3 regions of the Bifidobacterium sp. MSTE12 genome follow, and region 1 is predicted to be linked to each of the others. Evidence: riboswitches for the same ligand, from Rfam matches in the RefSeq annotation. Region 1 holds a riboswitch; each other region holds the start of a gene.
The links. A riboswitch is a leader RNA that binds a small molecule or an ion and turns the genes downstream of it on or off. The one in region 1 is predicted to bind thiamine pyrophosphate.

Region 1 (10,715 bases):
TGCGGCCGGCTACAACGCTTTCGTCCTGCGATATTCCGTGAAACCGTCCGTCTTTCCGGTTGCGCTGTTGGAAGCGGCCGAAGCGATGAAGCAGATTCGCGAACATGCCGCCGAATGGCATGTCGATACGAACGCCATCGCCGTGATCGGTTTTTCCGCAGGCGGCCATCTCGCCGCAAATCTCGCCACTTCCGCCAGTGACGAGGTGATCGCGGCGCACGGCTACGATCCGGATGCGGTGCGTCCGAACGGCCTGATGCTCGCCTACCCGGTGATCACGTCCGGCCCGCTCGCACACCGCGGCAGCTTCGATTCGCTGCTCGGGGAACGCAAGGCCGACCCGGAAGCACTCGAATCCGTGTCCATCGAGAAGCATGTCGATGCCAAGACGCCGCCGGTGTTCGTGTGGCATACCGTTCCGGACGACTGCGTACCGTATGAGAACACGCTTATGCTCATCAATGCCTGCAAGCAGGCCGGCGTCAGTGTCGAGGCGCACCTGTTCCCCAGCGGCGGCCATGGCCTGTCGCTCGGTACCGCCGAAACGGCATGGCAGGGTGTCCACGGCATCGAGGAATGCGTGCAGGTGTGGCCGCAGTTGGCTGCCGCGTGGATGCGTAGGACGTTCGCCAAATAGGCTCATAGCGAGCGGCACAGCGTGAGGGTCCCGGCCAATAGGCCGGGACCCTCACGTTTCAGGTGGCTTTTGCCTCGAATGATACCGGGCTATTTCTCACGGCTCGCATACTCCTTTTCGATTGCCTGACGCGCCTTGAACATATCCTTGGTGTTCTTCATGTCGACGTCATAGACCTTCTTGTAACCGAGACCGTCAACCTCTTTCTGCATCTTGCTCCAGATGGAGTTGAACTCGTCATCGCTCTTGGAGAACACTGCCTGCCAGCAGGCGTTCACCACGGCGGTCTTCAGCTGTCCACGGGTGGTGGAGATCACGGAGTCTTCATCCGGAGTGGTGTACGAGGCTCCCGGAATGACCGCGAGTTTGCCACTCTGCTCCAGATACTCCATGGTCGTGCGCGCACCGCCCATATGCTCTTGCCAATCTTTGTCGAGTGCGGTATCACGCTTGGCGAGTTCGGAATCCCACATCTGATAGTTGTACGGCGCGTTGGTTCTCGGATCGATGTCCTTGTTGAGCACGGTGGAGACGTTCAACTGGGATGCGCCGTCAGAGTAACCGCCACCGCCGTACTCCTCCGGAACGTTGACGCTTTCGCCGCCCATGGCTTTGACACCGAAATCGGTAAGTACCGGTTTGCCGTCCTTGATGTCCCAGGTCAGACCCTTTAACCCGGCAGCGCCATTGGTCTGGGAACCCGCAGCTTGGATACCCTCAGGCGAGTAAAGCCAATCAATGAATTTGACCAGACGTTCCTTGTTCTTGGCTTTTTCTCCGACGCCGATGAACGTGGTGGTGCCGTTCGGCTGGGCACCCTTGGATGCGATCTTCATGTCATCGATGCTCAGCATCATGAAACCCTTACCGTCCTTCTTATGGGCGTCCGTGTTATAGGCCGCTTGGCCGAGCCAAGGCCAGAAGGAGAACAGGATCTTGCCTTCCTTGTACTTGGAATACATGGTGTCGTAGTTCTGCGTGGTGGATTCCGGATCAACCAGACCCATCTGCTCGGCCTTGTTATAGAACTTCAGCGCACGCACGTAAACGCCATTCTCGTCGATCAGCGATTGAGCATCCGTACCGTCGGCATTGCTCATCACGTAACCGGTCCCTTCGGCATAGCCATAGAACGCCGGAAGCTGGAAGCCATTCTGCATGGCCTGATCGTCCCAATCCTTGAACAGACTCAGCGCGTAGACGTCATCGCTGCCGGTCTCTTCGCGCGCCTTGTCCTGCATCTGCTTGAGGACCGGGAGCAGATCCTCAAGCGTGGCAACCTTGGGGTAGCCGATCTCCTTGTAGTAATCCCAACGTACGAACGGGCCGAAAGTCGGTTCGACACCTTCGCTGGACTCGGTCGGAGACAAGGATGATACCGAGGTCGGAATGCCCCACATACCGCTCTCCTGGTTGGCATCCTTCGTCAACTGATCGATGGCCCCCTGATAAGTCTTGAGATACTTGGTGTTTTTGATATACGAACTCAGGTCAGTGACGAGTTTGGATTTGACCACTTTTTCGGCCTGACCGCTGCCAGAGCCGATGATCACAATGTCGCCCAGATTGCCTGCAGCCGCGCGGGTATCGAACAGCGTGTTGCCGCCGCCTGCGACGTTCGGAGCCACGATATTGAGCTTGATGTTGAACTTGTCCTTGATGACCTTGGCGAACCAGCCCTTCTGCTCGCCCTGATAGTTCGCCAGTTGGTCGAACACCTCGACCGTCATCAGCGAATTGTCATCGGCATCGCTTGCGGTGTCGCCGCCGCAGGCCGCCATCGTGCATGCCATGGCAAGCACGCCACACGCCGCGACGAGTTTTCTTCCGACACTACGCATCTTCCCTCACCTTGTCCTTTCGTAGCTATTGTCACGAGCATGCAAACGTCCACAATCATGACGATTCCGTCGTAAATCGCGCGTAACCGCCGCGAATGCGCGTATACAAGCAACCCTGCATTTGCTCGTCCTATGGCTTCCTCACCATGCCGTGGACGTTTACGATTTCAGGGTACAAGGCCTTATCCTTCATTGTCGAATCGTTTCGACGATTTTCGACAAAAAAGCTTGCGGCACATTCGATTGCGCCGCCTTCCTTCACGGGCAGAGGAATATCACACACCTTTCGAAACGTCATGCACCGAACCTCGACTCAAATACTTCACCGCAATCAGTTCCTTTGTCCCCTGCTCGGACATCCGACGCTTCCCCTCGATGATCTCCATCAACACATCCACCGCACGGGCACAGGTGGCGTATGGCCTCAGCGGAATCTCATCAAGCGGCGGATTCATCACTGACGCCTGACCGAAGGCACCCAACTGGATGACGGAGATATCCTTCGGAATGTCATAACCACGCGATTGCAAGGCCGACTTGAGATTCGACATCGCGATTAATCCAACTTGCCCGAGCACCGCAGTTATCCGCGGATCCGAAGCAAAGGCCCTTTCAACCACACATTCCATCTCATCAGCGTCACCGGTATCGATTACATCGCACGTCAGCCGCATACCGGCCTTCTCAGCACAGATCCGCACCGAATCACGCGTACGGATCAGAAAGTTCACGCCCTGCTCGTATGCATGGGAGTTCGCACCGAGAAACAGTACATGACGATGCCCGGCCTTCATCAGTTTTTGTACCGCCATCTCCCCCATCTGCTCGAAATCCAAATCCACCGCATAGACTCCATCCAAATCGTCAGGGCATCCAATCGATGCGACTGGCACCCGGGATGTCTTCGCCGCGCGGGCACGCGGGTCGCTCATCGCAACATCCAACAGCAGTACTCCATCCACCAAACCGGAGTCGGACATGCGCACCAACTCCTCGTTCTCATCCTCACCCATCAGCAACAACACGTCATAGCCATAATGGCGCAGGCGACGGGCCACCCCGAAAAAGAACGGCGACCAATCGCCATATGCCGTCTCGTCACTCATCGGAGAACTCAGCGCGACGAGCCGCGTTCTTTCCCCACGCAGCATGCGGGCACCGGCATTGGGAAAATAGTTCAGCTCGCGGGCGGCCTGCATCACCTTGATCTTGGTTTCATTCCGCACTGAACGCTTGCCACTCATCACATACGAAACCGTACTGATGGAGACCCCCGCGCGCACCGCAACATCTTTGATTCCCGCCATCAACACCCCTTATCACGAGATGGTCATCATCCATGATGCCGTAAGCATACTGTCCTACAAAATTTGTAGTCTTGTCTTGCGTAGATTTTCAAGTATTTCGACGGATTTCGGATATAATCAAAAGAATTGACGAATGCGTCATCCGGCAATCTTCGCGCCATTTTGCAAAGGAGGAGGGGCAATGAGCGTTGCAGCGTGGTCTCAGTTTTTGGAAGCCCAATCCGGCTCTGGCCCGGACACCTCCAGCACCAGCATCACCGCACGTGACACCACGTCAAAGAAAACCTTTGAAAAACGCAAGCGCATGAGTCAGGAAGAGCGGCATCTGCAGATTCTGCAGGCCGCAGCCAAGATCATCGCCATCAAAGGGTTCTGGGGTATGTCGCTGCAGGATATCTCAGACGAGCTCGGCATCACCGAAGCCGCACTCTACCACTACATCTCCTCGAAAGACGATCTGCTCAACATGGTGCTTTCCGAAGGCTATGACACTCCGGATGCAGATGAATACAATGCCGTGACCGCTGCGGTGATCGACGCTGACGGACATCGCGTCTACTATTATCCCCGATATTGCCTGAACATCGTTCGCTATAACCTGCAGCGTCCGGAAATGGTGCAACTCTATTCCGTACTCAACGGTGAGGCGCTCAGCCCGGAACACCCGGCACACAGCTTCTTCATCGGCCGCCATATGCGCAACTGGGAAATGATCTGCTCCATGAATTGGATACTGCCGGAGTACGTCGACGAGGAGCGCTTCTACGACCTGTACACGCTTGCCATGAGCGCGATGGACGGTCTGCAGTACCGCTGGCTGGGCGACGATTCAATGAACCTGCTTGAGCAGTGGATTTCGATTTCCGACATCATCTTCCCGCCGAGCGAATGGGCCGGATACACCGATCCGAGCGAATACGAGAGCGCCAGCGCAGGTTGCCTGCTACCGAAGACGCTTTCGGCACGGCAGTAGGCAACCTGCATATTCGGGCTGTTCACAGTCAACTTCCACATGGGGCCACCAGCCCGATGGCCCCACAGCAGTCCGGATGGATTCCGCGCATATCAGAACACGTTGCATCTCATATACGCTACCCACTGAAACCGATACGGGATGTCCCGCAGAATCAGTCCTGTGGGTAGGAATCGTCGAAGAAGCGGCGTTCCAGATGCACGATGGTGCGGAATACCTCGGCTTCCGGACCGTCGATGGAGCAGTATTCGTTGACCAGCGCGATGAGATCGCCGACCCATTTGCGGAAATGCGCGCCTTCGTGCAGGTCGACCCATCCCTTGTGTGCCGGGACCTGTTGCACGACCCCGGCGTCGACCGTGCGCTTGGCCCATGCGAGATACAGCCATTCCATGCAGCAGATCGCGGTGATCAGTTCCGGCCAGCTCTTATCGGACAACGTATCGAGGTACGCACCGTAATCTCTGTTCGCCTGGGTCTGTTCGGTGTCGTCATACTCCTGCTGGCTGACGTGGTAGGCCTCGAGGAAATGCTGGAAATACGTGGCCTCGTTGTCCGCGAACCATTGCGACTGGGCGGCGAGCATGTCCTTGGTTTCCTGACGCGGAGCCAACTTGATGAGCCGGGCCATCATGCCGTTGTTGTAGAACTTGAAATCCTGAATCAAATATGATTTCAATATCTCTTCCGGCAGGGTGTCATCCAACAGCTCGTTGACGAAACGCGAGTTGATGGCTTCTCGCCAATCCTCGGTATTCAGCATGTACATCCGGTCGGCGACGGAGTCCGACTCCGCGCCCAACCAAGCGTAGTCGCCGCGCGCCGGCTCCAGCGCTTCGGGTACGTGAATGGTCATGATTTTCCTTTCCTTAGTGATGCCGCCGACGGATGCACCGCCTACGACATGCATAAAGGCACGGGAAACAAGAGAGACGTCCGTGCGCCGGCATTACCCGGTATACGTTCAAACGGTCGAAGCGGATGCTTCCTCTCAGCCTTGCGGCCCCCGTGTCTGTGCCCGATAATACACGGGCATATGCGCCCTTATGCCGGAATTTCACATACCGGCCAGCAGAATCCCATTGCGATCATGTGAACGGGAATGATCAACCTTACGTTGAAAACCGAGGTGGTGCCATCCCCGGTACCCCCAGTAGGGAGCCCAAGAAAACGGCACCACCTCGAAATCAATCCGCCTCTGTACACGCTACGGACATATCACGCCGCAACCCAAGAAAATCAGTACAGCTCCTTGAAGATCTTGAGCACGCGATCGTAATCGAGCGGCACGAAGCAGTTCTTCATGAGTCGCTCCTGCGTCTTGATCACGCGATCGGCGAATTCCGGCAGATCCTGTTCGGTCACGCCGTACTCGTGCAGCGCCTTCTTCGGCAGCAGCTTGTTGATGAGCGTCTCCAGCTCGTCGTACACGTCGGCCACGTCGCAGCCGAGAATGTCGGCGATGAACTGGTTCATCTTGAGGATCTCGCCTTCCGGCTTGATCTCCATATAGTTGCGTAGCACGCCGGTGAACATGGCGTAGTTGGATTCGCCGTGGGGCACATGATATTTTCCGCCCAGCTGATAGCTCAGCGCATGCACGGCAGCGCACCCGCCGGTATCGAAGCTGATGCCCGCATAGTCGGAGGCGATCAGGAAGTCGCGCATCAGTTCGTTGCGCTTGGCGCGGCGCTCCGGCGAACCGGCGGGACCGGCTTCGGCAACGGCCTTATAGCCGGAGATGATCATCTTCATGGCCTCATAGCCGAACATGCGCGTGTATGGCGTGGAGTTCGGCGAAAGCGTGGATTCCACGGAGTGCACGAGCGCGTCGAGCGAGCTGGTGGCGAACACGTGATCGGGCAGTCCGTAGAGCAGCTCCGGCACGAGCACGGCATCGTCGGCGAACATCTCAGGGCCTGCGATTCCGGCCTTGCAACCTAGGCGCGTACGATTGATGGCCGCGATTTCGGTGACCTCCGAACCGGTGCCGCAAGTGGTCGGCACGAGCACGAGGCGTACGGAGCGCTTGAAGTCGGGCAGATGGTCGATTACGTCGTCGATGGAGGCACCGCCGGCCACCGCCACGACCTTCGACATGTCCATGACGGCACCGCCGCCGACTGCCACGATGCGGTCATAGTCGAATTTGCCCGCATCCGCGATGAATTCGTCGATCATCACATCGGTCGGCTCCTGCGCGCCGTACTTGTCGACAAGAATCACGTTCGCACCGTTTGCATACGGTTCCAGGAACTGCTTGTAGATCACTTCGATGCTGACCAGCAGGTCCTTCGGTCCGAGTTCGAACGATGCGAAGAATTCCTTGACCGTATCGTAGGTGTAGATGTTGTCGGGTCCGACCGTCAACAGTTTCATGATGCGTCCTTTCCAAAACGTTGGCTGCAACCGCGCCCATTCCGGCGATTGCAGCCAACTCTATGCCTGTTTGCTTGAGGGTTCGTTATCGGCGATTTCGTTCGCCCGCAACGATTGCGTACTTACTTGGCGCTTTCCTCGACGATGATCTCCTTGAGTACCGCCAGCGCTTCGTTCAGCTCGTCATCGGTGATGACCAGCGGCGGCAGCAAGCGGATTACGTTGCCGTTGATGCCGCAGGTCAGCATGATCAGACCTTCTTGGATGGTGCGCTTGGCGATGCGGCCGACCAGCTCCTTATTCGGCTCCATGGTGCCCGGCTTGACGAATTCGACACCGATCATGGCGCCGCGGCCGCGTACTTCGGCCACCGCCGGCACTTCGTCGACCAGCGGACCGAGTACGGATTCGACGACCTCACCGATATGTGCGGCCTTTGCCGGCAGATCCTGCTCCTCCATAATGCCGATTGCAGCGAGCGCAGCGGCACAGGAGACCGGGTTGCCACCGTAGGTGCCGCCGATGCCGCCAGGCTGCACGGCGTCCATGATTTCGGCGCGACCGGTCACGGCCGCAATCGGCATGCCGCCGCCGAGTGCCTTGGCGGTGGTGATCAGGTCAGGAACGACGCCGTCGTACTCGCAGGCGAACCATTTGCCGGAGCGGCAGAAGCCTGCCTGAATCTCGTCGGAGATGTACAGCACGTCATGCGCGTGAGCCCATTCGGCCAATCCAGACAGGAAGCCTTCGGCCGGCACGATGAAGCCGCCTTCGCCCTGAATCGGTTCGGCGATCACGGCGGCCACGTTGGCGGAACCGACCAGCAGCTCGATCTTGGCGGCGGCGGCCTTCGCGGCGGCCGCACCGTCCGCACCGAAGTCGTCGCGCAACGGATAGGAGAACGGTACGCGGAAGACGTCGGGAGCGAACGCACCGAAGCCCTGCTTGTACGGCATGGACTTGGTGGTCATGGCCATGGTCAGGTTGGTACGGCCGTGGAACGCATTCTCCATCACTACGATGGCGGAGCGGCCGGTGTACTTGCGGGCGATCTTGATGGCGTTCTCAACGGCTTCGGCGCCGGAGTTGACCAGTACGCTCTTCTTGGCAAAATCGCCCGGAGTGTGTTCGTCGAGCTTCTTGCACACCTCGATGTAGTTGGCGTACGGGGTGGTGGCGAAGTTGGTGTGGGTGAGCTTAGCCACTTCCTCCTGCACGGCCGCGACGACTTCCGGCGCGCAGTTGCCGACACCGGTCACGGCGATGCCGGAGGCAAGGTCGATGAAGCGGTTGCCGTCCACGTCGGTGATGGTGGAGCCGCTTGCGGTCTCGGCGAACACCGGCATGCCCTGGCCGACGCCGGCGCTGACATAGCGGGTATGTTCGGCCTTAAGGGCTTCGGACTTCGGGCCCGGAATGGCGGTGACGATCTTGCGTGCTACCTGTGGGACTGACATGATGGCTTCCTTTCGATCCGTTCCTCATCACTGTTGGTTGTCACGTTAGAAAGTTTGCCCATAATTTGTTATAGACGAGTTGTCGAAAATATCGTCAAAATATAGACGAATCCGTTATGATTCGCTGTCGGCCGGCTAATCTGAAGCCATGGCGATTACCGTACGCAATCTGCTTGAGCAACGCTCCCTCAACCTACGACTGGCTGTGGAAGGTTCCGGCGCGACGCTGGACTCCCCCATCTCATGGGTGCAGGTATCCGAATCAGCCGACCCAACCACATATCTGGAGGGCGGCGAGCTGTTACTGACCACTGGTCTGGTAATGCCGGACGGCACGCCCGACGCGGCTCATCGAGAATATGCCTCCCGTCTTGCGGAGATTGGCGCACGTGGAGTCGGATTCGGTTTGGGCATCCAGCATGAACATGTGCCGCAATGGCTCATCTATCAATGCGAAGCGGTCGGCCTGCCCTTGTTTACAGTGCCATTGGCGACACCGTTCATCGCCATCTCCAAAACTATCGCGCGCGGCATCTCCGATGATACGCATCGCAACGTGGAACGAATGTACCGCAATCAGCAACGGCTGCTCCGTAGCGTGCATTCGCTCGATCCGGTGAGCACGATCATCTCGCGTCTGGCCGAACTGATCGGCGGCTGGACCGCACTGCTCAATCCGGCGGGCGGCATCATTGAATCTTCCCATCACACGCTGCCGGTCGACATGGACTCCTTAAGCGACGTGCTCGCGTTCAGCGTACTCGGCGAGGCGAAGTTCACGGTGGCGAAAGGCTACGACATTGCGATTTTTCATGTGGCCTCTCCCAACCGACAGACACTGGGCTATCTGGTCGCGGGTCGTAAAGGCGAGCGCGGCGCCATCGACCATCCGTTGGTGGCGGAAGCCGCTTCACTGTTGTCTTTGGCCGTGAACAGCGAAGCGGCATCCAATCGTGCGCTCACGCACCTGCGCTCCAGCATGACCAGGCTGTGCCTGGAAGGCGAATCGCAGTCGGTGCGTCGTTTCGCGGACGACGTATGGAACGGGCTGCCGGTGCAACCGTTGGCCGTATTGCGCATTATCGGACAGCAGGATGCGTTGGAGGATGCCGGCCGGCTGTTCGAACCGTTCCGACGTACGGTGGCGAAGAACGACAATCGTGTGGTGTTTGGCATTGTGGACGGCGATATGTGGGCGATCGTATCGCAATCGAATGCGGCGATGTGGACGCAGCAGCTGACCCGCACGGGTCGACTGACCGTGGGCCAATCCTCAGGTGCGACCTGGATCGATATGCCCCGTGCGCGACATGAGGCATATCAGGCGGGCGCGGAGGCACTGACCAGCGGCAAGGCGCTGGTACAGTACGGCGACGGCGAGGGCGGTGCGACGCTGGAAGGCGTGGTGGAGCCGTCGCTGATGCGTGCGTTCGCGGATCTCAAACTCGCGCCGATTGCGAATCTCACGTTCGACCTATCAACCGGACCGCACACCAAGGCGGGAACGGCACGAACGACGGAAGCCGCACCAGCAACGGAATCGTCAAGCGACGAAACGGATTCAGGCACGCAGGTACGTGCCATCGACGTGCTGTGGGCATGGCTGCAAAGCCGCGGCAGGACCGAAGAGGCCGCGCGGATGGCCGGCATGCATCGGCATACGCTGACCAAATATCTGGGAGTCATCGGCAAGGAGCTGGGTGCCGATCTGAACGATCCGGGCACTACCGCGGAACTGTGGTACGCATGCCGGTTCTCACGGTTTGGCGGCACGCTGAAGTGACATTCGGAGCACAACGGCGTTGCACGGCGGCAATCAGCGAATCGGCACTTTCTCCAAGCCATCGACTTCGGTTTCGAAGGCGTAGTAGGCTCCGATCAGGCCGGCGTTGTTGGTGTGGCGGCAACGCTTCACGGACGTGCGGAACGAATCCCATGCTGGAATCTTGTCAAGTGCCGCATTGACCAACGGCAACAGCTGCTGCTCACGGCAGACGCCTCCGCCCAACAGCACGCATTCGGGATCGGCGACCGCGGTAATGTTGAACACGGCAATGGCAAGATAGTCGATCCATTGATCCACGATTTTGCGCACATGCGGGTCATCCAGCTTGTGGAACA
Region 2 (10,715 bases), on a different contig from region 1:
CCGAGCGCATCATCAACTTGGCTTCCCGCAAGGCGTTCGATATCGAACATTTGGGCGATCAATCGGCGATCGCGCTGACCAATCCGGAGGAGGACCGCCCCGATTCCGTTGACACGTATGCGCCGGAGATCACTGAAATACTCGTCCAACCCGGCGAAGAGCCCGAACCCTACGAGCCGGTTGCCGGACTGCGGTTGCCGGATGCGCAGACGCCGGTGCTCTCCAGCGAGGCGGGCCTGTTCTCACTGACCGCCGCCGATCTGAAGGATGTGCGCGTATGGCGCGAGGCACCGATCATCGAAATCCATGAAACCGTCGACGTCAATACAGGCAAGACCAAGAAGACGCGCAAGCGTGTGGGAGGATCCGGACTGTGGCATCAGGTGCCTGCATTCTGGACCGCTCCGACCTCGGCCAGGAAACTCTCCGCCAAGAAACTTGCCGAACTGGAGGTGAACGGCGCCGCCGTTTCGGAATACCCAGAGTACAATGTGCCGGCCGACGCCGTAGTGATCCGTGAGGATACCAAGGTGTCGCGCACCGGCGTGACCAGCGTGCAGCCGGTGTACGTTCGCCCTGCTGAGAATACGCGCAAGATGCTCGACGAAATGGAAAAGGCGAGGCACGTGGATTTATGGCGTGTGCTCGTGGCACTGTCGATCCGCCGCCTCGGTCCGCCGACCGCGCGCACCATCGCCACGGCCTTTGGCTCACTCGACGCAATCGAACACGCGAGCGTCGAGGAACTTTCGGCAATCGACGGTATCGGACCGGAAATCGCCGAATCCGTGGTCACATGGTTCACTGCCGCACACGAACCAGGCAACTGGCGTGGCACGGTGTTGGATGCGTGGAAGACCGCCGGCGTGGGTGTGGTGGCCGAAACCAACGATCTGCCGCAGACCTTGGCAGGCAAAACGGTGGTGGTCACCGGGTCATTGGTCGATTTCTCCCGCGACTCCGCCAAAGAAGCCATTATCTCCCATGGCGGAAAGGCGGCCGGCTCGGTCAGCAGGAAAACCGACTGGGTGGTGGTCGGAGAGAACGCCGGATCCAAAGCCGCAAAAGCCGAGGAATTGGGCATTCCCATGCTCAATGAGGACCAGTTCAAACAACTGCTGAGCAGCGGTACGGTGTGATGCAGTTCTCGTGAGCAAAACCTACGAAGCTCTGGCATGCCGCATGCATGACCGCTAGGCTGGTACGCGGCAACAAGGAGGAACCATGACAGACGAGCGCATGATCGAAGCGCAAATCTACGAACGTCTCAGCAAGGTGATCGACCCGGAATTGGGTCGTTCCGTAACCGACTTGGGCATGATCGCTTCCATCGACGCGACGCCGGTCACAGGGGAGGACAACACATACGACGTGACCGTCGCCGTCGAACTCACCGTGGAAGGTTGTCCGCTTTCGCAGACCATCACGAATCAGATCAATGGTGCAGTGGCCTCATATCCGGATGCCACGTTGCAGCCTCATATCGAGGTCGGTTCCATGAGCCATGACAAGCTCACCCAACTGGTGGCTGGTCTCAAGGCGGAACGCAAACAGAACCCGTTCAACAAGCCAGGCATCAAGACCCGTATCTTCGCTATCGCATCGGGCAAAGGAGGCGTCGGCAAATCGTCGGTCACCGCCAACCTTGCCGCGACCTTTGCCGCATTGGGCTACGACACCGCGGCCATCGACGCCGACATCTACGGCTTCTCGCTGCCGCGATTGTTCGGCGTGCATACGCAACCCACCAACCTCAACGGCATGCTTATGCCGGTGACCGCCTGGGGCGTGAAGATGATCTCCATCGGCATGTTCGCCGGAGCCGACCGTGCGATTCTCTGGCGTGGCCCACGCTTGCAGCGTTCACTGGAACAATTCCTGTCGGACGTGTGGTGGGGGGAGCCCGACGTGCTGCTGCTCGACTTGGCGCCAGGCACCGGAGACATGGCGATTTCCGTGGCGCAAGCCCTGCCGAACGCCGAACTCGTGGTAGTCACCACTCCGCAGCCATCCGCCTCCGACATTGCGGTTCGCTCCGGTCTGGTGGCGCTGCAGGTGCCGATGAAGGTGCGGGGCGTGGTCGAAAACATGAGCTATTTCGAGCATAAGGGCGAACGGCTGAAGATCTTCGGAGAAGGCGGAGGCGAACGTGTCTCCCTCCAGCTATCCCAGAATCTGGGATACGAGGTGCCATTGCTCGCACAGTTGCCGCTGGAACCTGAACTGCGCGAGACCGGCGAGGCGGGACGTCCTGCGGTGCTGACCGAAGAAGGCGCATTGCGTACCGACGGTCTCGGCGCGACCTTCAGGCAACTCGCGGAATCGCTGATGCGTGTCCCGCTACGGTAAGGCGGTGGCGAAAATCGTGTGCCTTGTGTAGTATCTGTCACAGACACGGGGGCCGTTAAGGCTGAGAGGAAGCGAACGCGCTTCGACCGTATGAACGTATACCGGGTAATGCCGGCGCACGGACGTCTCTCTTTTCCCGTGCCTTGATGGAATAGAAAGGCACAATTCATGACTGGCATTCAGTCTTCCGCAGTAAAGAAGCACTCCAACAAGTGGCGCGTGGTCGATATCGTCGTGGCGGCCATCATCGCCGTCGCGTCCGGCGTGATCTTCTGGGCTTGGGATATCATCTACGCCGTTCCGATCGGCGCTTTCGACAGTCTGACACCTGGCTTGGGCGGTCTGTTCAACTTCATGTGGCTGTTCGCAGGTCCTCTGGCGGCCATCATCGTGCGCAAGCCTGGCGCCGCGTTCTTCGCGGAGACCGTGGCAGCGCTCATCGAGGCGCTCATGGGTAATCCGTTCGGCATCGGAGGCTCCCTGATCATAGGCATGTTCCAAGGTCTCGGTGCGGAAATCGGCTTCGCCGTGTTCGCCTACAAGAAGTGGAACATTGCCTCCGTCACCCTGGCCGGCGCGCTGACCGGCCTGTTCAACGGCGGCTATGATTGGCTCACCCATTCCGGCTGGACCGTGTTGCAGGGTAGCACGTTCACCATCTGCTGCGTGATTTCCGGCGCGGTGATGGGAGGTGCCTTCATGTGGGTGGTGCAGTTCGCTTTGGCGAAGACCGGCGTGCTTGACCGCTTCGAATCCGGACGTATGCAGGAACTGGTCTGAGCGCCGTCGCGCTCAAGACGGGCGAGGGTTTGCGACGTACATGCCGCGTACGCCGCAAACCCTCTTCATATGGTCGGGGATACCGCGGATTGGAGAACCTATAGATGACGACGGATGAAGTCGGAACCGTGGTCGCAGCCGGTGTGAAGGCGGTTGACTGGGGATGGAGACATGCTTCGCGTAAGGATTTCGCGTTGCGACATGTCGATTTTGAAATCAAGCCGGGGGAGCGCGTACTGCTGCTTGGCGCATCCGGTGCCGGCAAAAGTACGTTGATGGCTGGATTGGCCGGCGTGCTCGGCGGCGATGATGAGGGCGAACAGGAAGGCAGCCTGCTGATCGACGGCATCGATTCACGTACGGCACGCGGCAGGAGCGGCCTGGTGATGCAGGATCCGGACGCCCAGACGATTCTTGAACGTGCAGGTGACGATACCGCTTTCGGCTGCGAGAATCTCGGCCTCGGACGAGACACCATCTGGAAGCGGGTGCGTGAGGCCCTTGACATCGTGGGCCTGGACTACATGCGCACGGATCATTCCACACGTCGGCTGTCCGGCGGCCAGCGTCAGCGGTTGGCATTGGCTGGCGTGCTTGCCATGCATCCCGGACTGCTGTTGCTCGACGAACCGACTGCGAACCTGGATCCGGAAGGCGTGCAGGAGGTGCATGACGCGGTCAGACAGGTGCTTGAGCGCGGCCATGAGACGATGGTGGTGGTGGAGCACCATATCGATGTGTGGCTTGACCTTGTGGACCGTGTGATCGTACTGGGCAGGCCGAATGATGATTCGTATGAGGGCGGCGTCATTGCGGATGGCTCGCCTGCAGAGGTGTTCAACGCCATGGGCGATGTCCTCGCCGAAGGCGGGGCGTGGGTGCCGGGACGTGACATCGCAAGCTATGCTCCGACTCAAACCGGGCATGATCGTGATGTGGTGCTGTATACCGATGATTTGAGTTTCGGTCGCAGCTTTCCTTTGGGAAAGCACATCGATGTGCGTTTCCATGCGGGGGAGGTCACCGCGCTTACCGGCAGGAACGGCGTGGGCAAGTCCACCTTGGCCCTGACCTTGGCCGGTCTGCTCAAGCCGATTGCCGGCCATGTGCGCGTGGCTGATTCCATGATGCCCGCGCATCGTGAGAATGATCCGTTCACATGGAAAAGCCGCGATCTGCTTGGGCGTATTGGCATGGTGTTCCAGGAGCCGGAGCATCAGTTCGTGGCATCCAGCGTACGGGATGAAGTGGCGATCGGGCCGAAATCCATGGGCAAATCCGATGAGGAGGCCTATGCCATCGCCGACGAGATGCTGGAACGCATGAATCTCAAACGGTTCGCACCGGCCAATCCGTTCACGTTGTCGGGGGGTGAGAAGAGGCGGCTTTCGGTGGCGTCCATGCTGGCGGCGGCGCCGAAGGTGATCATCATGGACGAACCGACGTTCGGACAGGATTTCACCACATGGATGGAAATGGTACGTCTTATCGCCGGTGCGCGTGACGCGGGTTCCGCGGTCATCATGGTCACGCATGACGAGCCCTTGGTCAAAGCGTTGGATGCGCGCCGCATCGTGGTAAGTGAGGAGGGACGATGATGGAAACCATTGGCGTTGTGGCCCATGAGGAACGTCATGATGAGCCGCAGGCGACGTCGCCGTCATGGTTCATCGCGAAACTGAATCCGGTCAGTCGTTTCATCGGAGCCATTCTGCTATGCGTGCCGATGTTCCTATCATTGGACGTCGTCTCCGCCTCTGCGGCACTGCTGATCGACCTCATGCTGCTGTGGATCGGTGGCGTGAATCCATTGACGGTACTGCGGAAAACCTGGATGGTATGGATTGCCGCGGTAGGAAGTTTCGTTTCCGTGACCCTGTATGGCACCGCTTCCGGGGCGACGCTGTTCACATTCGGTCTTATGGCGGTGTCGGAAGGCTCGTTGTATGCGGGTGCTGCGACGTTCCTGCGTGTCGCCGCCATCGCGGTGCCCGGCGTGATTTTCGCGCTTGGGCTCGATCCGACCGATCTGGCGGATGGTCTGGTGCAGATTCTGCATTTGCCGTCGAGATTCGTGTACGGCGGTCTGGCCGGCATGCGCATGGTTACATTGTTGCAGGATGACTGGCGTGCGTTGGGTCTGTCCCGCCGTTCGCGAGGTCTGGGCGACGGAAGCGCCATCAGACGCGTGTTCCTGCAGGCCTTTAGCCTGCTGGTCGTGTCGATTCGTCGCGGAACCAAGCTTGCCACCGCCATGGAGGCACGTGGATTCGGCGGCGACGTTCCGCGCAGTCAGGCGCGTACGTCGCGCTTGCATGGGGTCGACTGGCTGTTCTATCTGATCTGCATGGCGATACCGACCGCGGCGTTGCTGCTCGCATACCGTACCGGATACTGGCATTGGTCCTTCCGTAATTGATGCCGAAACGGTTTGGTCGGCCCGCATGGAAGACACCCCTTCTTGTAGACTGGTCGGCGGACGGAAAGCGAGACATGCATGAACATTACGGTGTACCTGGGGGCACACGAAGGCAATGACCCTGCGTTCAAGGAAGCCGTCGTGGAACTGGCGACGTGGATATCCGAAAGCGGCAACAGGCTGGTTTACGGCGGTTCCGATGAGGGGCTGATGGGTGTGCTCGCCGATACGGTCATGGCGACCGGTGGCGAAGTGACCGGCATCGAGGCGCAGATGTTCGTGGACCGAGGCGTTGAACATAACGGTCTCACCGAATTGCATGTCGTATCGAATATCACGGAACGTCGCACCAAGATGATCGAACTTGGCGACGTGTTCATCGCCTTTCCCGGCGGCACCGGTACGCTTGAGGAGGTTAGCGAGGTCGTTTCGAAGATCTGCCTCAACCAACTGACCCAACCTTGCATCTTCTACAATCTCAATGGTTTCTATGACGATATGAAGTCGCTGCTCGATCGCATGATCACTGCAGGATTCTCCACTCCCGAACGTCAGCGCGGCATCTATTTCGCCGATGATCTCAAGGAAATCCGGCGCATCATCGAGGAGCGTCCATAAGTCGATGCCGATGGCATGAGGAATGCCGCGGCGCATGACATGCAGCCGTCCCGCCATTAGGTGGGGCGGCTGTTTTGCTAATCACGGAGAAATGCAGAAAGCACGATTTAAACCGATTCTTACGGGAAGAATTACTTCTAATATTGGGATATGGCTGTAAAATGTTTTGCGCAGAATCCTGTTTTGTATGACGAATGGCCTAGGCTGTAGGTATATGAAACCGTAAGAAAGGATAATCCGACATGCGGGGAAGACCCACTGAGGAGGAGCTGAGAATAATACGGAAGGAGTACCGTCGCTGGGTGGAACGAGACGAGCGCATGTCATGCATGGCTCTCCGCTGCTATATGGAACGTCTTGATGCTGAACGTCGCACGCGAATTACGATGGGTTGACCTGAGCCTGGATCATTGGGATGACATCGCCCCCATGCGATGCGCCATTCCGGTGGAAAGAGGGTCAGGGGCAATGGCGACAGCCATCAAGGTCGGCGATCGGTTCCTTCAACCGTGGGAGTACGAGGTCGAATGCATGATCTCGGCGCTTCCATATACGGTGAGCGGCGAGAAGGACCGAGTCCGGCTTTCCATGCGCATGGTGGATTGGAAAACGGATGAGGTGACGTCCGTTTGCTGGATTCGTCTCGTGGATGGCGGTACGTGGTTCAATGACAGGGGACACTACCATATTTCGGCACTCGCCCGCTCGGTGGACTGCAGGGGAATCCGAATGGGGTTTTTCGCATTGCGTGATGCGCTGATATGTATCAAGAGTAACGCCTTGCGGAACAAGCGTAGTCCGTTGGTGACGGCGTATTCCGACTATCGCGACGAACGAACAGTCGAATTGTTCCGCAAAATGGGCTTCACCACCGAGTACGAGGCCGGTCTGTATGCCGGCAAATACCGTCTCTTCACCATCAATCTTGACGACAGTCCGATTCCGGACGACCTTGAGGATTTGTGACGGCGCACTGCCCGTTATGCTTGGCGTGTGTCGGTGCCTCTCGAATCCGGAACTGATCGGTACGAATCCAGATGGTGAAACTGATCGTCATGGCGCGCGACGAGGGTTCCGCGGTGATCATGGTCACTCACGACGAGGCGTTGGTGAAGGCGCTCGACGCACGAAGCATCAACGTAAGAGGGGGAGAATGACGATGGAGAAACGGTTGGAAACCATCACGGTGGATCGTATCGCGCAAAACATGGCCGGTATGGATCGCCACGAGTTGCGTGCTCATGCTGGGGTAGCGCTTTCCACGGCGTACTTCACCGGTTACCGGCATTGGGCCTTCTCTAACGTGAGTCAGTAGCCGGCGCGGGCGATCCGTCATCAAGCCGGTCCTTTCCGACTGATTCGAGGCAATCGCAAATCAGCAGGGAAGGACCGGCTTTTTGTGCGCCCGGGTTGCCGTTGGCTCCGGTTGACATCATGTTTCGAATGACTGCTATGGCGGAGCGTCCGAAGTGTCTCCAAACGCTTTGTTCTTCCTCCGCTGTGCTGCAGTCCACATCATATCGGCGTGTCGGAAGACGGTTGCAAGGGTGGAGGTGAAGGTGGGGTAGGTTTCCAACAAATCTCACTTTTACCTCCGGTAACAAAGTGGATAAGTCAAAGATCGTTGAAACTTCAACGGTTTCATCATGTTAGTCCGAGTTCTCGAAAAGGATTTGCGCGATCTTGTGGAGGTTCTGGATTATGAAAGAAGCCTAGACACGCATACCGTGGCGAGGAGAGAAATGAAAGCAAAATTCGGAGGGCGCATGCGGCATCTGCTGGGGATCGTGCCGGTGATTGCCTTGTGCGCATCCATACTACTGGCGTCTTCGGTCGCTCAAGCCGTGGATGGAACTCATCTTCCGATACTGGCCAGACCGTTTCCATAACGATCAACAAGAAATGGCAGGGAGACGCGGGGTGCGAGGGCAAGCGCTCCTAGGCTCACTGTCGGTATCAAGAACAAGCAGACCGGTGCTGTGGTGAAGACCGTCGAATTGACGTCCGACGAGTTCTATATTCGCGTGTCGAACAAGACGCTCGCCTACAAGGTGGACGACGTTCGCACCGTGCTTCCCGAAGACGTTTCATCGCTGTCCATCGAACGTGACAAGGACTACGTGACCTTGGCCACCTACACGCCCTACGGAATCAACGACTACAGACTGCTGGTAAGGGAAACTCGAACGAAATACGTTGCCGAACGAGAGAAGAGCACAGCCAAGAAGACCGTGGTCGCGGGGACCTGGATATCCGATTACGCGAAGTCCATCGGCATCCGGGCGGCGTTTCTAGTGGTCCCGGGCGTCGTCGCGGCAATCCGAAGGTCCACGGCGAAACGGGACCGCTCGCGGGAGCCAGCTGTCAAGAACCTTCGCGAAAAGCAAGGAGTATCCGCAAGGAAACTGACGAACAGAAAATCCATAAAGGTTCAGACAGATTCCAATCCGAATGATGCCGCATGATTGTTTATGAATCCATCGATGATGAGATTCGCCACCACATAAAACGGGCAGACGCACCTTTACGAGTACAAGACGGTTGTGGAGCCGGACCGCTACCTCGTACCGTTCTACAATATCGAGACCAAGACCAAGTTCGCAAACGAAGGCAATCACATACGATGATCTGTCTGAAGCCGACAAGGAACGCTATGAGAACGATTTCGGTAAGGATGATGGAGAGGAAGCATCGAGGTACCTGACCATATCAATGCTGAATTGTTGAACGGATTTATCATGAACTCCGACACAGTGGACATAGTGTTGCAAGAACTCATGGAGCGCGGCATCAAGACCAAGGGCGGCGAACAAATCGGCAAGACCATTCTTCAGGTCAAGGCACAGGAGAGGATGGTTAAACGGATTGCCGATGATTCGGAATACCTCGATGGTGCTTCACTTGAAGAGTTGGAACGGATTCGAGTTACGTTGCGTGGGCTGATTCGTTTCATCGCGGATTCCAACACTAGAAGGACGATTATCACGGATTTGAAGGATCCAATCATTGCTCGAGTGGAGGGGCAGGATTTCGACATCACCGAACATTACGAGGATTGCAAACAGAAAGTCAATCGGTACATCAATGAGCATAGCGACGATGATGATATCCGAAAGCTTCCCTACAACGAGCCTCTATTCGGCGAGGACTTCTCGAATCTGGAGAACACTCTGATTTATGAACTCGGTTCCGAGGAGGAATATCAGAACGCGTTTGACGACGTTCCGCTCGGATTGTTGGTGCGACGCATCGTTAAGCTTGACCATCAAGATACCATGGATGCGTTTGGCGAGTTCATCAACAACCATTCGCTCAGTCCGTCGCAGAATGCCACGCTGAACAGGATCATTAGTTATGTTGAACAGAACGGATATATTCAGTTCGAGCAGCTGACTCAGCCGCCATTTGATGGGCTGAAATCCTTGATTTTGGTGTTTGGCAAGGGATTGAAGGACCTGAAGGTAGGTATCGATCGATTGAACCATAATGCATTGGTTCCTACCGCGTAATGTCTCGAAGGGAATGCGTTCGGGAAGCTGAGTTTTCAACGCGGCGGCGAAATTGGGTTATTCTGTCCGTCGCACGTCAGTCCCGTTCATTGTTCCGGTTACGGTATTCCTGCGCGCTCATCGCGCGCTTGCGTTGCATGGTGTTCTGCAAGGCTCTGGTGTCGGGAAATCCACATTCCTTTGCGATGGCGGCCACGGAAGATGATGAATTCAACAGTTTTCTGCAGGCGTCGTCCAGCCTCAATTCGGTCAGGAACTCCTTGAATGTCGTTCCGGTCGCCTTACGGAACATGCGGCAGAAATGCTCCCTGCTGTAGCCGAATTCCCGGGCTACGTCGGCCGCGTCAATTCTTTGCCTGTGATGCGAGGTTACATATCCGATGATCTGCATGGTGATATTGCGTCCAGAGCGTGTCAGTTCCGGACTGCGTGTTCCGGAAACGAATTTCGAATACAGCAGGGACAACAGCTCATACAGCAGCATGTTGAGTTTGAATCCTCGGATGCTTTCGTCGGATCGTTGCCAGCGGATGATGTTTTCCGCTAGTTGCATGAGTCGGGCTTGATCGTCCCTGGTGACGCGAGGGGAGTGCAGGGAGAATTCGTATCTGTCGGCGAAGGGATAGAGACGCTCTAGAACCTCGTCGTTGAACGTTACGGACAGTATCACTGGAGATGTTCCATCCGTACTCTCCGGTATGCCATAGTGAATCGAATACGGGTTGATGAGCAGAAGATCTCCGGTGTTGAGTGCCATTTCCCGCCCGTCCACGATGAATGGGCAACTGCCATGGGCCGAGTAGACGAATTCCATTCCCGGATGCCAGTGAGGCTTCGCTCTTTCGTCCAACGAATCATGGACGATCACCAATCCGGGAAATCCTTCCGGATAGACATTCTCCTCACGGTAATCAGGGCCTATCAGGGTGTTGTACGTCATTGGCATAGATGCGACGGCCATGAGTCCCTCCACTTCATCGTCAACGGATATTTGCCGGCGGCCTGTGACTTCAGTATGGCAAAATGTGATGTTTAATTAT
Region 3 (10,715 bases), on a different contig from region 1:
GCGACTGGTGGCTGTGTTGAATGTGCTCAATCGCACCAGCGGCATGGCGGTACGTGGTCGCATCACACTCTACGTATGTTCCAGCGTGATATTGCTGATCTACGTCGGTTCGCTTGCGGAATTGGATGTGGAACGTAATGCTCCGGGCACTACCATCACCGATTTCGGCAAGGCCATATGGTGGGCGTTCGTCACCACCACGACGGTCGGCTATGGCGACATGTCTCCGGTGACATGGCAAGGCAAGTGCATCGCCGTGGGTCTTATGATCGCCGGCATCGCCCTGATCAGCGTCATCACCGCAACGCTCGCGTCATGGATCGTCGACCGGGTGAGCGATGAAGCCGATAAGCGTGCCAATGAGACGGAATCGGAAACCACGCGGCTGAGCAGCAACGTCGCCGAACTGACCGACGCCGTCAACCGACTGCGTGACGATATCGCGAAACTGCGCGAATCCCCAACAGCAGATGACAGGCGATAACAAGTGATGCCGGACGGAGTCCAACTTCCGTCCGGCATCACTTACGAGTGAATCGGTTGTTCGCTATTCGCAGGCAACCCCATCATGGTCACGGTCCAATGCGGAACGATAGCCCGGCTGACCTTGATAGATCGGTGCCGCCCCGGCGGCACGCGCGGCGGAGCAATTCTGGTAGTAGACATTGGAACTGTCGTTTTGCTGTACTTGAGGAGCCGGAGCGGGTTGTTCGGTTTGCGTCTGAGACTGCTCCGTCTGCTCGGTGGAGGGCTGCTCGGTTTGAGTAGGCTCGGAGGAAGGTTCCTGAGTCGGTTCGGCGGTTGCGGTCTGAGGCTGTTCACCGGCGTTCGTACCGGTATAGTCGGGAACGGCCTGCGTCGGACAGGAGCCCAGCACCTTATTCATCGCTTCCTTCTCCGCCTGAGTGACCCACAATGAATACTTATGCTTCACGCCGATCTGGCGTGCCACGTACTCGCAGCGGAAGCTTGTGTTGGAGGGCAGCCACGTAGCCGCATCACCATCGGATTTTTTCTGATTGGCGGATCCGTCTACAGCTAGCAGATTATACGGGTCGTTGGCGAGTTCGGTTCGCTTGCTCTTACTAAGCTTTTGTGCGCCCTTCTGCCAGGCGTCGCTTAAGGAAACCACATGGTCGATTTGCACGGCGGTAGAGGTTTTCGCGCCTTTCTTAAACTTGATTTCCTTACCGGTATACGGGTCCTGCAGCTTGCCGGATTTGACCACGCAATCCTGCGTATGCGATTTATGCTTTACGTTCGTCAAATCACGGTTAAGAATGTCATTGCGTGTATCGCATCCGTTATGGTCGACATCCTTCCAGGCGTCACCGAACTGTGCCCGCTTGTACCCGGTCTTCGGCGCACGACCCTTGACGGTAAGTGTGTCAAGTACATCGGTGGCGAGCTCGCCGGCGCCGGTATCATCGGTAGCCTCTGCGGCCATGGAGTAGTCGGCATGATAGCCTGCGGCGAAGCCGATCGACAGCAGACAAGCCATGCTCACGGCAATCAGACGACGTATTACTGCATTGTGATAACGCACGGGTTCCTCTTTCTCATCTCATGGTCCCTGAAGTCATCGTAGACTGATTCCGCATGAAGGCACGCATCGGCATGAAAGCGGCGGCAGTGATGATTCGGTCGGGACGTGCGGCAAGAATCGGCGTTATGACTCAAGCTGCATGTGACGCGTACGAACTTCCCGAAGGATTCGAGTATTGCTCAAAGCTGAATCCGGTAATCGAAGCGGTCTCCGCCTTGGATCGTGTCAAGGCCGTGGTGCGAATACTGCACGAGCCGGGCGGCTGCCCGTGGGACGGTTCGCAGACGAACCGATCCCTGCTCAAACCTCTGCTCGAGGAAACCTATGAGTACATCGACGCGGTCGAAACCGACGACCGCGAGAACATGCGCGAGGAACTGGGCGATATGCTCCTGCAATCCGTGTTCCAGGCACAGGTGTGCGCGCATGACGAGACCGATCCATTCGGCATCGATGAGGTATGCGACCGCTTGGTCGACAAGCTCATCACCCGCCATCCGCACGTATTCATGCCCGATGATGCGGTTGCAACGGAATCGGATGCTCCGAAGTCCGCTGAAGAGACGCTGCAATTATGGGAGAGGATGAAACAGAAGGAGAAGCAACGCAAGTCGGTGCTCGAAGGTATCTCACACGCCCAAGGCGCACTGCCAAGAGCCGCCAAAGTCGTTTCACGCGTCGCCAAATCAGCGAACCGGGCCCAACTCGAACAGGCATACACCGCCGAGTCGCAGCCGTCCGATACCGGCCACGACCACCAGTACGCCGATCGGATCATCGCGATACTGCGTGACGCCCAGCGCAATGGCGTCGACGTGGAATCAGAGCTACGCTGCAGATTGCGCGATCTGGAATGCGCCATCGAACGAATCGAAAGCGAAAATCGATGACCGCAGACCCCGCAGTCTGGCATGACCTGAAATTCCGTGGCACGTTCCGCGACTGCCTACCAGCGGAGAATCCTGAGCTCCTCCGACGACTACAGGTGCGAAGGTCACATTCATGTGGCCGCCGCCCGCCGCAAGTCGGGGCATACGACGACAATCAACGGCATGATCGAATCCAATGACACCAACGAAAAGGCAATCGACAGACAACTGCTCAAACGGTACGCCGAAGACTTCAACTCCGATCGGGCCAACCTCGTGGCCGCCAATGCGGCCGTCTCCGCCGGCGTACTCGAAGCGGCCACCGACTACAAGGGACAGCGCTCGCTGCCGTGTGACTTTTCCATCGAGCTGAAACAGGGGTCAATCACCAACCAGCGTCGTTCCGGCCGTTGCTGGATGTTCGCCTCGCTCAACACGCTGCGCTACGAGCTCATGCATACGTGGAACCTCGACGACTTCGAATTCTCGGAAACATACCTGTTCTTCTGGGATGCGATGGAGAAATCCAACACGTATCTGGAAAACGTGCTCGCCACACTCGATGAGCCGACCGATAGCCGTATCTTTCAGGAGATCAACGATGGTCCGGCCGATGATGGCGGCTGGTGGCAAATGTTCGCCGCCTTGGTGAACAAGTACGGGCTCGTTCCGAAGAGCGCATACCCGGAGTCCGCGAATTCCAAGGATTCCGATGCCTTCAAACAGTATCTCAACTCCAAGCTACGTGAGTTCGCGGCCGATCTGCGTGATAGGCATGCGGCCGGTACGCCGATCGACGAGCTTCGTACGCTGAAAAACGAGGACATGTCGACCGTATACCGCATGTGCGCGATTGCGTTGGGCGAGCCGCCGGAGACATTCGATTTTCTGGTGCGCACCAGTGACGACGATAAGAAGGACGCCGGTTCCGACGGGATAGGTTCCGACAAGAAGGCTGACAAACCGAAATCCGGCAAGGACGAGCGCAGGCAGATTCGCGAATTCGGCATCACTCCGATCGAATTCTATAGGAAGTACGTGCCGCTCGACGTGAACGACTTGGTCACCCTATGCAACGTTCCGATGGAATCCCGCCCATTCAATACGCGCTACCGCATCCGTTTCACCGCGAACGTCGCTGAGGCGGGTGACATGGAATTCATCAACGTGCCGCTCGACGCGTTCAAGAAGGCGGCCATCGATCAGATCAGCGCCGGGCATCCGATCTGGTTCGCCTGCGACTGCATGCAGTTTTCCCTGCGTTCCGCGGGATACTTCGACCGCGACAGTGTGCGCGTGGACCAACTGTTCGGCACCGAATTCACCTTCGATAAGGCGCAAGGCCTTGAATACGGCGATTCTCCGAGCAACCACGCCATGACCTTCACCGGCGTGAACCTTGACGGCGACGGCAGACCGAACCGTTGGAAGGTCGAAAACAGCTGGGGCAAAGACAACGGCGACGACGGATACTACGTGGCGTCCGACGCATGGTTCGACCGCTATGTGACTGAGATCATCATCTGCAAGGAATACCTCGATGAAGCCACCCGTTCGCTGCTTACCGCGGAGCCGGTGGAACTTGACCCATGGGAGCCGCTGACCAAGCGCTCCAGATAACGGCAGCACCGTCGACAACATAATGGCAGAGCGAGGCGAAAGGCGAAAAGTGCCAGGCAAACTCACGTGGCTTTCCGACGAACTGCATAGCGAATGCAACACGGCGGTGCTTCAGCGTGCCCGCGGCATCACCAACCAATGGCGCGCCAAGATGCGGGATCTGTACTGTCTGAACGACCCCGAAGCGGACCGTATCACACTGAGCGCCTCCGTACGTGGCACCACTTCGCCTTCCAGCAACTATACGGTGCAAGCCACCGTCGATATGGGCGACCAGCTACTGCTCGCACGCTACTGCAGCTGCCCTGCCTTCGCAGGCGCCGATTCCGCTCACGACAGAGGATACCGCGACAGCTTCGGCTATCGTAGTTTCTCCGATGACGACGAAATCTACGATTACGAGGATGCCGATTACGACGATTACGACGATTTTGGCAGGGAACCCGCATTCGGTCACGTGGATGAGGGCAACGATGATGCCAACGCCTACCAAAGCCCACACGGCTTCGGCCGGAGATCCCGTCGAAGCACCGACGGACGTTCCGCCGGAACCGGATTCCGCTATACCGGCATGTGCAAGCACCTCGCCGCAATGATCATGCTGTTCGTGCAAACCCCGGAACGTTTCCACGGCTACCAGCCGGGCAATGCCACCCCACGATACATCGCCGACTACATGAGGCGAATCGATGCCGAACGACATACGTCGAACAAGGACTCCCAGCTCAGCCTGCTTAAACGCATCGCCAATGCGAAACAGCGATTGGGCGAAGAACAAGGATGGCTGGCGCCCGACCACCATGGCAAAGCGGGCGGCTCCCACAACGACGGCCCGGCCATCGTGCTGCCGGGCAGCGTGCATCTTGAACCGACGATCACGCTCACCGAAGGAACGACCTGGTCGCTGAGCCTGCGCATCGGCCACGACAACACCTCGTACGTTCTGAAAAACATCTCGAGATTCGTATCCAACATGCGAACGGGAGCCTATGAATCATATGGGCGTAAGCTGGCCTTCACCCATACGCCGGATATGCTCGACCAGTTCTCGCAAAGCGTCCTGACATCGCTCAACCGAGTACTCGCTACACGTGCCATCTCACAGATGCAAAACCGATACTCCTACGGTGATGCCGTAACCGTGCAAAGAGACCTGCTCCTCACCGATTGGGAGGTCTGTGACCTGCTCGACCTGCATGACGCATTGCCATTACCCCTCCCAAACGGAGAGGCATCGGAGAACACGCATGCCATGGAGACTGACGACATCGCCGGGCTGGCGCAACACAAGCCCACGTCCATCATGGTCGCCTCCGGACTGAGCCATGCCGGCGAACTCAACATCATCGAAGGAAATCCGGCGTTCGGCTTCAACGTATCGTACGAACGTCACGGTGAAGATCGCGGCATACGCATCATCGCCGACAAGGTGATCATGGGCACGGTAACGGGCCAACACAGCCGTTATATGATCTGCGCCCAGACCAATGGCTACGCAGATACCGCACTCTACCGTTGCTCCGCCGCAATGGAACCGGCATTCGGCCCGCTCTCCTCACTATGCGTAGGCGATCCGGACGGCGTATTCATCGCCGAAGAGGACTGGCCCATGTTCGCACGCACCATACTTCCCGCGCTCGCCGACGCCGGCATCGGCTTGCATGTGCCGCAGGAAGTCGCCTATGCGATCGGTGCGGAATGCCGGATTGAATATTATCTGGACCGTGACCTGTACGGAGTGACCTGTGAAGTCGTGGCACGATATGGGGACTTCGTATTTCAGCTGGTCCCCGCAGCCAAGGAGTTGCGTGGCGTCGTCAACCCCGATTCCACATCCAAGGCTTCGCTGGTCAAGCGCGATCAGGAATGTGAGACGCTCGCTGTGCAAGTGGCGCGTCAGCTGTTTCCGACATGGAGCGCTACCAATCCGGCGCGTGTCAGGGAAGAGGATGAAGACGCCATTCTGCTGCTGATCACCGAAGGTGTGGAGATTCTCAAATCGATGGGTCAGGTGTTCTCCACTGCCGCCTTCGACGGCTTGATGTCTCCGTCGAAGCCGAGCGTCAAGGTCGGGTTGTCGGTCGAATCGAACCTTGTCGAGATTTCGCCGATCGCCGACGAAGTACCGATGAACGAGGTCGGTGCACTGCTTGACAGTTATCGGCGCAGACGTCGCTACCATCGGCTGCACGACGGCACCTTCGTGGATCTGCGGGATGCCGATTTGGGTGAACTCGATCGTATTGCCTCGGATCTTGACCTGACCGGAACGCAACTTGACGGCGGAACCATCGCCATTCCGGGCTATCAGGCGTTTCTACTGGACGCACAGGTGCCGGATGAACGCAAAAACGCATCCTTCACCTCGTATGTCAACGATGTGAAGATCATCGATCCGAGTCGCTATGAGGTACCGCAAGCGTTGCGCAACGTGCTGCGGCCATATCAGGCGGAGGGATTCCGTTGGCTTTCCACATTATGGGACAAGGGATTCGGTGGCATTCTCGCCGATGAGATGGGCCTGGGCAAATCCGTGCAACTGCTTGCCCTTGTCGAGGCACGTAAGGGGAATGGCCCGACGCTCATCGTCTGCCCGGCATCGCTCGTCTACAACTGGGCCGCGGAATGCGAGAAATTCACTGCCGATCTTACCGTGGAGGTCGTGGCTGGCACCAAGACGGAACGCCGCAACGTGCTGCGGCGGCTACGGGCAATGGCGAAATCGGAGTCCTCGTCATCCTCCGTTTCCGAGGCATCCTCCGAAAGCGAGGACGGTCCGGACATACTCATTACATCCTACGATTTGTTGCGTCGCGATATCGACGAATACGCCGGCTGCAGGTTCGCATGCATGGTGCTCGACGAGGCGCAATACATCAAGAACCACGCCACCAAGGTAGCGAAAGTGGTCAAGCAGGTGAACGCCGCGCATCGCTTCGCATTGACCGGCACGCCAATCGAGAACCGTCTGAGCGAACTGTGGAGCATCTTCGATTTTCTTATGCCGGGGCTGCTGGGCACTTATACGCGATTTCGCGAACGGTACGAGCAGCCGATTCTGGCGCCCGGTCCGGAACAGTCCGTCATGGCTGACAAGTTGCGGGCGTTGGTCGGCCTGTTCATCAAACGACGGTTGAAAAAGGACGTGCTTACCGATCTGCCCGACAAGTTCGAGAACGTCGTGACCGTGAAGCTGGCGGGGGAGCAACGCAAACTGTATGCGGCGCACGAACAGCGGCTGCGCGCCGCACTCACCAAAACACGGGATGCCGATTTCAACACGAGCAGGGTTCGCATTCTTGCGGAATTCACGTTGCTGCGCGAGCTTTGCTGCGATCCTCGGTTGGTGTATGCGGACGCGAAAAACGGCTCGGCCAAGCTTGAAGCCATCGACGATTTGGTGGCCAACTGCATGGATGAGGGCAAGAAGGTGCTCATCTTCTCGCAGTTCACGTCGTTCCTTGACCTGATTGGCGTGCGACTCGCCGAACACGGCGTTGCGTTCCATGTGATTACCGGTGAGACGCCGAAGAGGAAGCGCGTGGAGTTGGTGGATGAGTTCAATGGCGATGATGCGCCTGTGTTCCTGATCTCGCTCAAAGCCGGCAATACCGGCCTGAACTTGGTCGGTGCATCCGTGGTGATTCATGCCGATCCTTGGTGGAATGAGGCTGCGCAGAACCAAGCCACTGACCGCGCACACCGCATCGGGCAGACACAGGACGTGAACGTGTACCGGATTGTGGCGAAAGACACCATTGAGGAGCGCATGCTGAAGTTACAGCGGGACAAGAGCCGGCTGGCACGGCAATTCACCGACGGTGGCGCTTCGGGCGGCGTCGGCTCGCTCACCAAGGACGATCTGCTTGATCTGCTGAGCTGACATAGGAGGCGACGTTCCGCGTTCGGCGGCACGTCACGGGAGCGAGATGGGGTGTCTGCCGGTATTGCCATAATGAACGGCGTAATGCAGGGGAACCCGTACAACCGGGTTGAGATAGGCGTAAGGCCTGACCCTTTGAACCTGATGGTTAATACCAGCGTAGGGAGGCATATCTTTGAGCGATATGATGTCTGCAATCAACAAACCATATGATCCGGCACGCGGTGTTCGGCTCGACAATCTTCCCCCATTCGCGCAGCGCATGCGCGAGGCGGCCGATCTGGTATGGGAGCAAGGCTACCGTCAGCCATTCCTGCGTGAGCTTGGCGAGGGTACGCTGCAACGTGAGAAGTTCGCCTTCTATTTGCTGCAGGATTACCGCTATCTCTCCGATTACGCCAAGGTGCACGCGTTGGCCCTGACCAAGACCGACGATACCGAGGTCATGCAGTTCATGGTCGGCGTGCAAAGCGCGATCTTCAACGTGGAGACCAACGTGCATCGCAAGTATATGGCCGGCTACGGCGTGAGTGAGGAGGAGATGGCCGGCGTGCGGCAATCCGCATTCGCACGCGCATACACGTCGAACATTCTTTCCATCGCCTATGGCAAGGAATTGGTCGACATTCTTGTGGCCGTGCTGCCGTGTGCGTGGGTATATGCCGACTATGGCCAGCGTCTCGCCCGTGAATTCGCGGACACGCTGGACGCCAACCCTTACAAGAGCTGGGTCGACATGTATAAGACCGAGGAGTTCTGGGAAGGCTCCGCATGGTTGATCGAACATATCGAACGGTTGGCCGAAGGGCTGTCCGAAAAACGCAAACGGGAACTAATCGACATTTTCGTAACCGGTGTCGAAAACGAGTACATGTTCTGGTCCAGCGCCTACGACATGCAGTACACGTGGAAGCCCGAATGGGATCGGGGGCGCTGACGCCGCTGCGGTGCAGGGCCCGCTGACTTTCGATTGTTTGTTTTCATTGCAAAGGTGGGTTGGCATCCATTCCCGGATGCCAACCCACCTTTGTCTTCTCGGGAGTTTCCTTCCCGCGGATCTCCATCAGGAGAAGTCGCTTACTCGCGAACGAGCCGGATATGCTCCACGTCATCGCGTTGGGAACGGCGGTAGATCACGAACCGGTTGCCGATCACCTGCACAAGCTCCGCATCGAGCTGCTCGGCCAAGCCTTCGCCGGCCTCCTTTGCGGTCAGACCGGAACCGTCGAGCACGGAGCCCTTGATGAGCTCGCGTCGTTCGATGATGTCATCCGCCTGCTTGATGGCGTTCTCGCTCAAATCATTCTTGCCGACCTGAACGATCGGGTTGAGCTTGTTGGCCATGCCTCGCAACTGCTTGATCTGCTTTTTGGTAAGTGCCATATATGTTTCGCTTTCTCTGGGTAACTTTCCGCGTGCTGTCCGCGGCATCAAAGTCTTTCGATAACGCTCGCTCTACCATAGCGTGAGGTCGGTAAAACCCTGCATATCATGTACGTTCCATCGCCTCATCAAGCAGGCGGTCGATGTCATCGAACCGCTTGGCATGCGGATGCCATACGGGATGACCGGCGGCGATCACCAGCGCCGGACGGGCAAGTGCGGCGAGAGACTCCAGCGGATTGGCATCCAGCACCACCATGTCGGAGACCTTGCCATCCTCCAATGAACCGGTGGATGCGCACACGTTGAGAATCCGTGCATTCACGGCGGTGGCCGCATGGATGGCCTCGGCCGGTGTGAATCCGGCGAATTTCACCAGTAGCGCCAGTTCGCGCCACGTATTGTATTGCGTTACGAAAGTCATGGCGGTGTCGGTGCCGACGCCGACCGGAATGCCCACGTCATGTGCGGCCCGGGCGCCGGCGATCATGCCGTCGACCACGAGTTTCGAATTCTCGGCCTGAATCTCGGTGATGCCGGTTACGTCGCGGCCGAATGCGCACAGCGGGAATCCTGCGGAAAGCGTCGGCACCAGTGCGGAATGGCCGCGCAACGCATTCGGATTGTGCGTGAACAGTTCGATCAGTTCATCATCAAGGCGGCTGCCATGTTCGATGGTATCCACGCCAGCCTGCAACGCTCTGCGAACCCCCTCCGCGCCTTGCGCATGCGCGGCGACGATGATGCCTGCGTTGTGGGCCTCGTCGCAGATGGCGCGCATCTGTTCGATGGTCATCTGAGGGGAACCGGCCTCTCCGAGCACCTGGGAGTCGGTGACGCCACCGGTTGCGGCGATCTTGATGGCATTGACGCCATGTTCGATGTTCATGCGCGTATGCAGACGTGCCTCTTGCGGGGTTTCGCTTTCCAACGCGATCAGGGGAGCGCCATGGCCGTCAGGAATCGCCAGCAACGGTCCCGATGCCAGAACACGAGGGCCTACCATTTCGTTTGCGGCGATCTCATCGCGCAACGTCACGGCCTCATAACCGATATCGCCCAGCGTACGGATCGTAGTGACGCCCGACTCCAGCAGCGTACGTATGCTCGCCTTCGCCATGGCGTTGACATATGGTCTGCCGAACGGCGAATGCACCATGGCCGCGATGATGCGCTGGCCTTTCGGCGTGGCCATCTTCGGATTCAACGGGCGTCCTTGCGAGAACAGGTGCGTATGCGCGTTAATCAGGCCTGGCATCGCATATTTTCCGGTACCGTCAAGATAATGGTATTCGTCCGGAACGGGGGTGTCGAAGCTTGGCGAGACCCGTTCGATCCGGCCATGCGCACCGACCAGAACCGTCATATCGGGCAATACGGTTCCCTTGGCATCTCCAACAATCAGACGTACGTG

Region 2: another riboswitch for thiamine pyrophosphate. It lies ahead of HMPREF1494_RS07270 (ECF transporter S component); the one in region 1 lies ahead of HMPREF1494_RS04870 (TenA family protein).
Region 3: another riboswitch for thiamine pyrophosphate. It lies ahead of tenA (thiaminase II); the one in region 1 lies ahead of HMPREF1494_RS04870 (TenA family protein).

Annotation. Positions count from the first base shown of each region.
Region 1 is NZ_AZYA01000017.1:85,346-96,060, reverse strand. Features, by position in the region: gene HMPREF1494_RS04890 (alpha/beta hydrolase) at 1-637, shown strand, start outside; gene HMPREF1494_RS04885 (ABC transporter substrate-binding protein) at 727-2,478, opposite strand; gene HMPREF1494_RS04880 (LacI family DNA-binding transcriptional regulator) at 2,754-3,785, opposite strand; gene HMPREF1494_RS04875 (TetR/AcrR family transcriptional regulator) at 3,967-4,758, shown strand; gene HMPREF1494_RS04870 (TenA family protein) at 4,913-5,614, opposite strand; TPP riboswitch at 5,676-5,778, opposite strand; gene HMPREF1494_RS04865 (4-hydroxybutyrate dehydrogenase) at 5,998-7,137, opposite strand; gene gabT (4-aminobutyrate--2-oxoglutarate transaminase) at 7,260-8,594, opposite strand; gene HMPREF1494_RS04855 (PucR family transcriptional regulator) at 8,743-10,377, shown strand; gene HMPREF1494_RS04850 (ROK family protein) at 10,411-10,715, opposite strand, start outside.
Region 2 is NZ_AZYA01000034.1:156,071-166,785, forward strand. Features, by position in the region: gene ligA (NAD-dependent DNA ligase LigA) at 1-1,139, shown strand, start outside; gene HMPREF1494_RS07265 (Mrp/NBP35 family ATP-binding protein) at 1,225-2,349, shown strand; TPP riboswitch at 2,385-2,490, shown strand; gene HMPREF1494_RS07270 (ECF transporter S component) at 2,518-3,129, shown strand; gene HMPREF1494_RS07275 (ABC transporter ATP-binding protein) at 3,234-4,727, shown strand; gene HMPREF1494_RS07280 (energy-coupling factor transporter transmembrane component T family protein) at 4,724-5,548, shown strand; gene HMPREF1494_RS07285 (TIGR00730 family Rossman fold protein) at 5,627-6,166, shown strand; gene HMPREF1494_RS07290 (hypothetical protein) at 6,527-7,132, shown strand; gene HMPREF1494_RS11595 (hypothetical protein) at 7,320-7,481, shown strand; gene HMPREF1494_RS11885 (sortase) at 8,146-8,631, shown strand; gene HMPREF1494_RS07310 (type I restriction-modification enzyme R subunit C-terminal domain-containing protein) at 8,905-9,675, shown strand; gene HMPREF1494_RS07315 (AraC family transcriptional regulator) at 9,752-10,636, opposite strand.
Region 3 is NZ_AZYA01000034.1:130,015-140,729, forward strand. Features, by position in the region: gene HMPREF1494_RS07180 (potassium channel family protein) at 1-484, shown strand, start outside; gene HMPREF1494_RS07185 (GmrSD restriction endonuclease domain-containing protein) at 548-1,447, opposite strand; gene HMPREF1494_RS07190 (MazG nucleotide pyrophosphohydrolase domain-containing protein) at 1,600-2,436, shown strand; gene HMPREF1494_RS07195 (aminopeptidase C) at 2,599-4,035, shown strand; gene HMPREF1494_RS07200 (DEAD/DEAH box helicase) at 4,058-7,918, shown strand; TPP riboswitch at 7,997-8,102, shown strand; gene tenA (thiaminase II) at 8,103-8,855, shown strand; gene HMPREF1494_RS07210 (YhbY family RNA-binding protein) at 8,996-9,301, opposite strand; gene HMPREF1494_RS07215 (metal-dependent hydrolase family protein) at 9,408-10,715, opposite strand, start outside.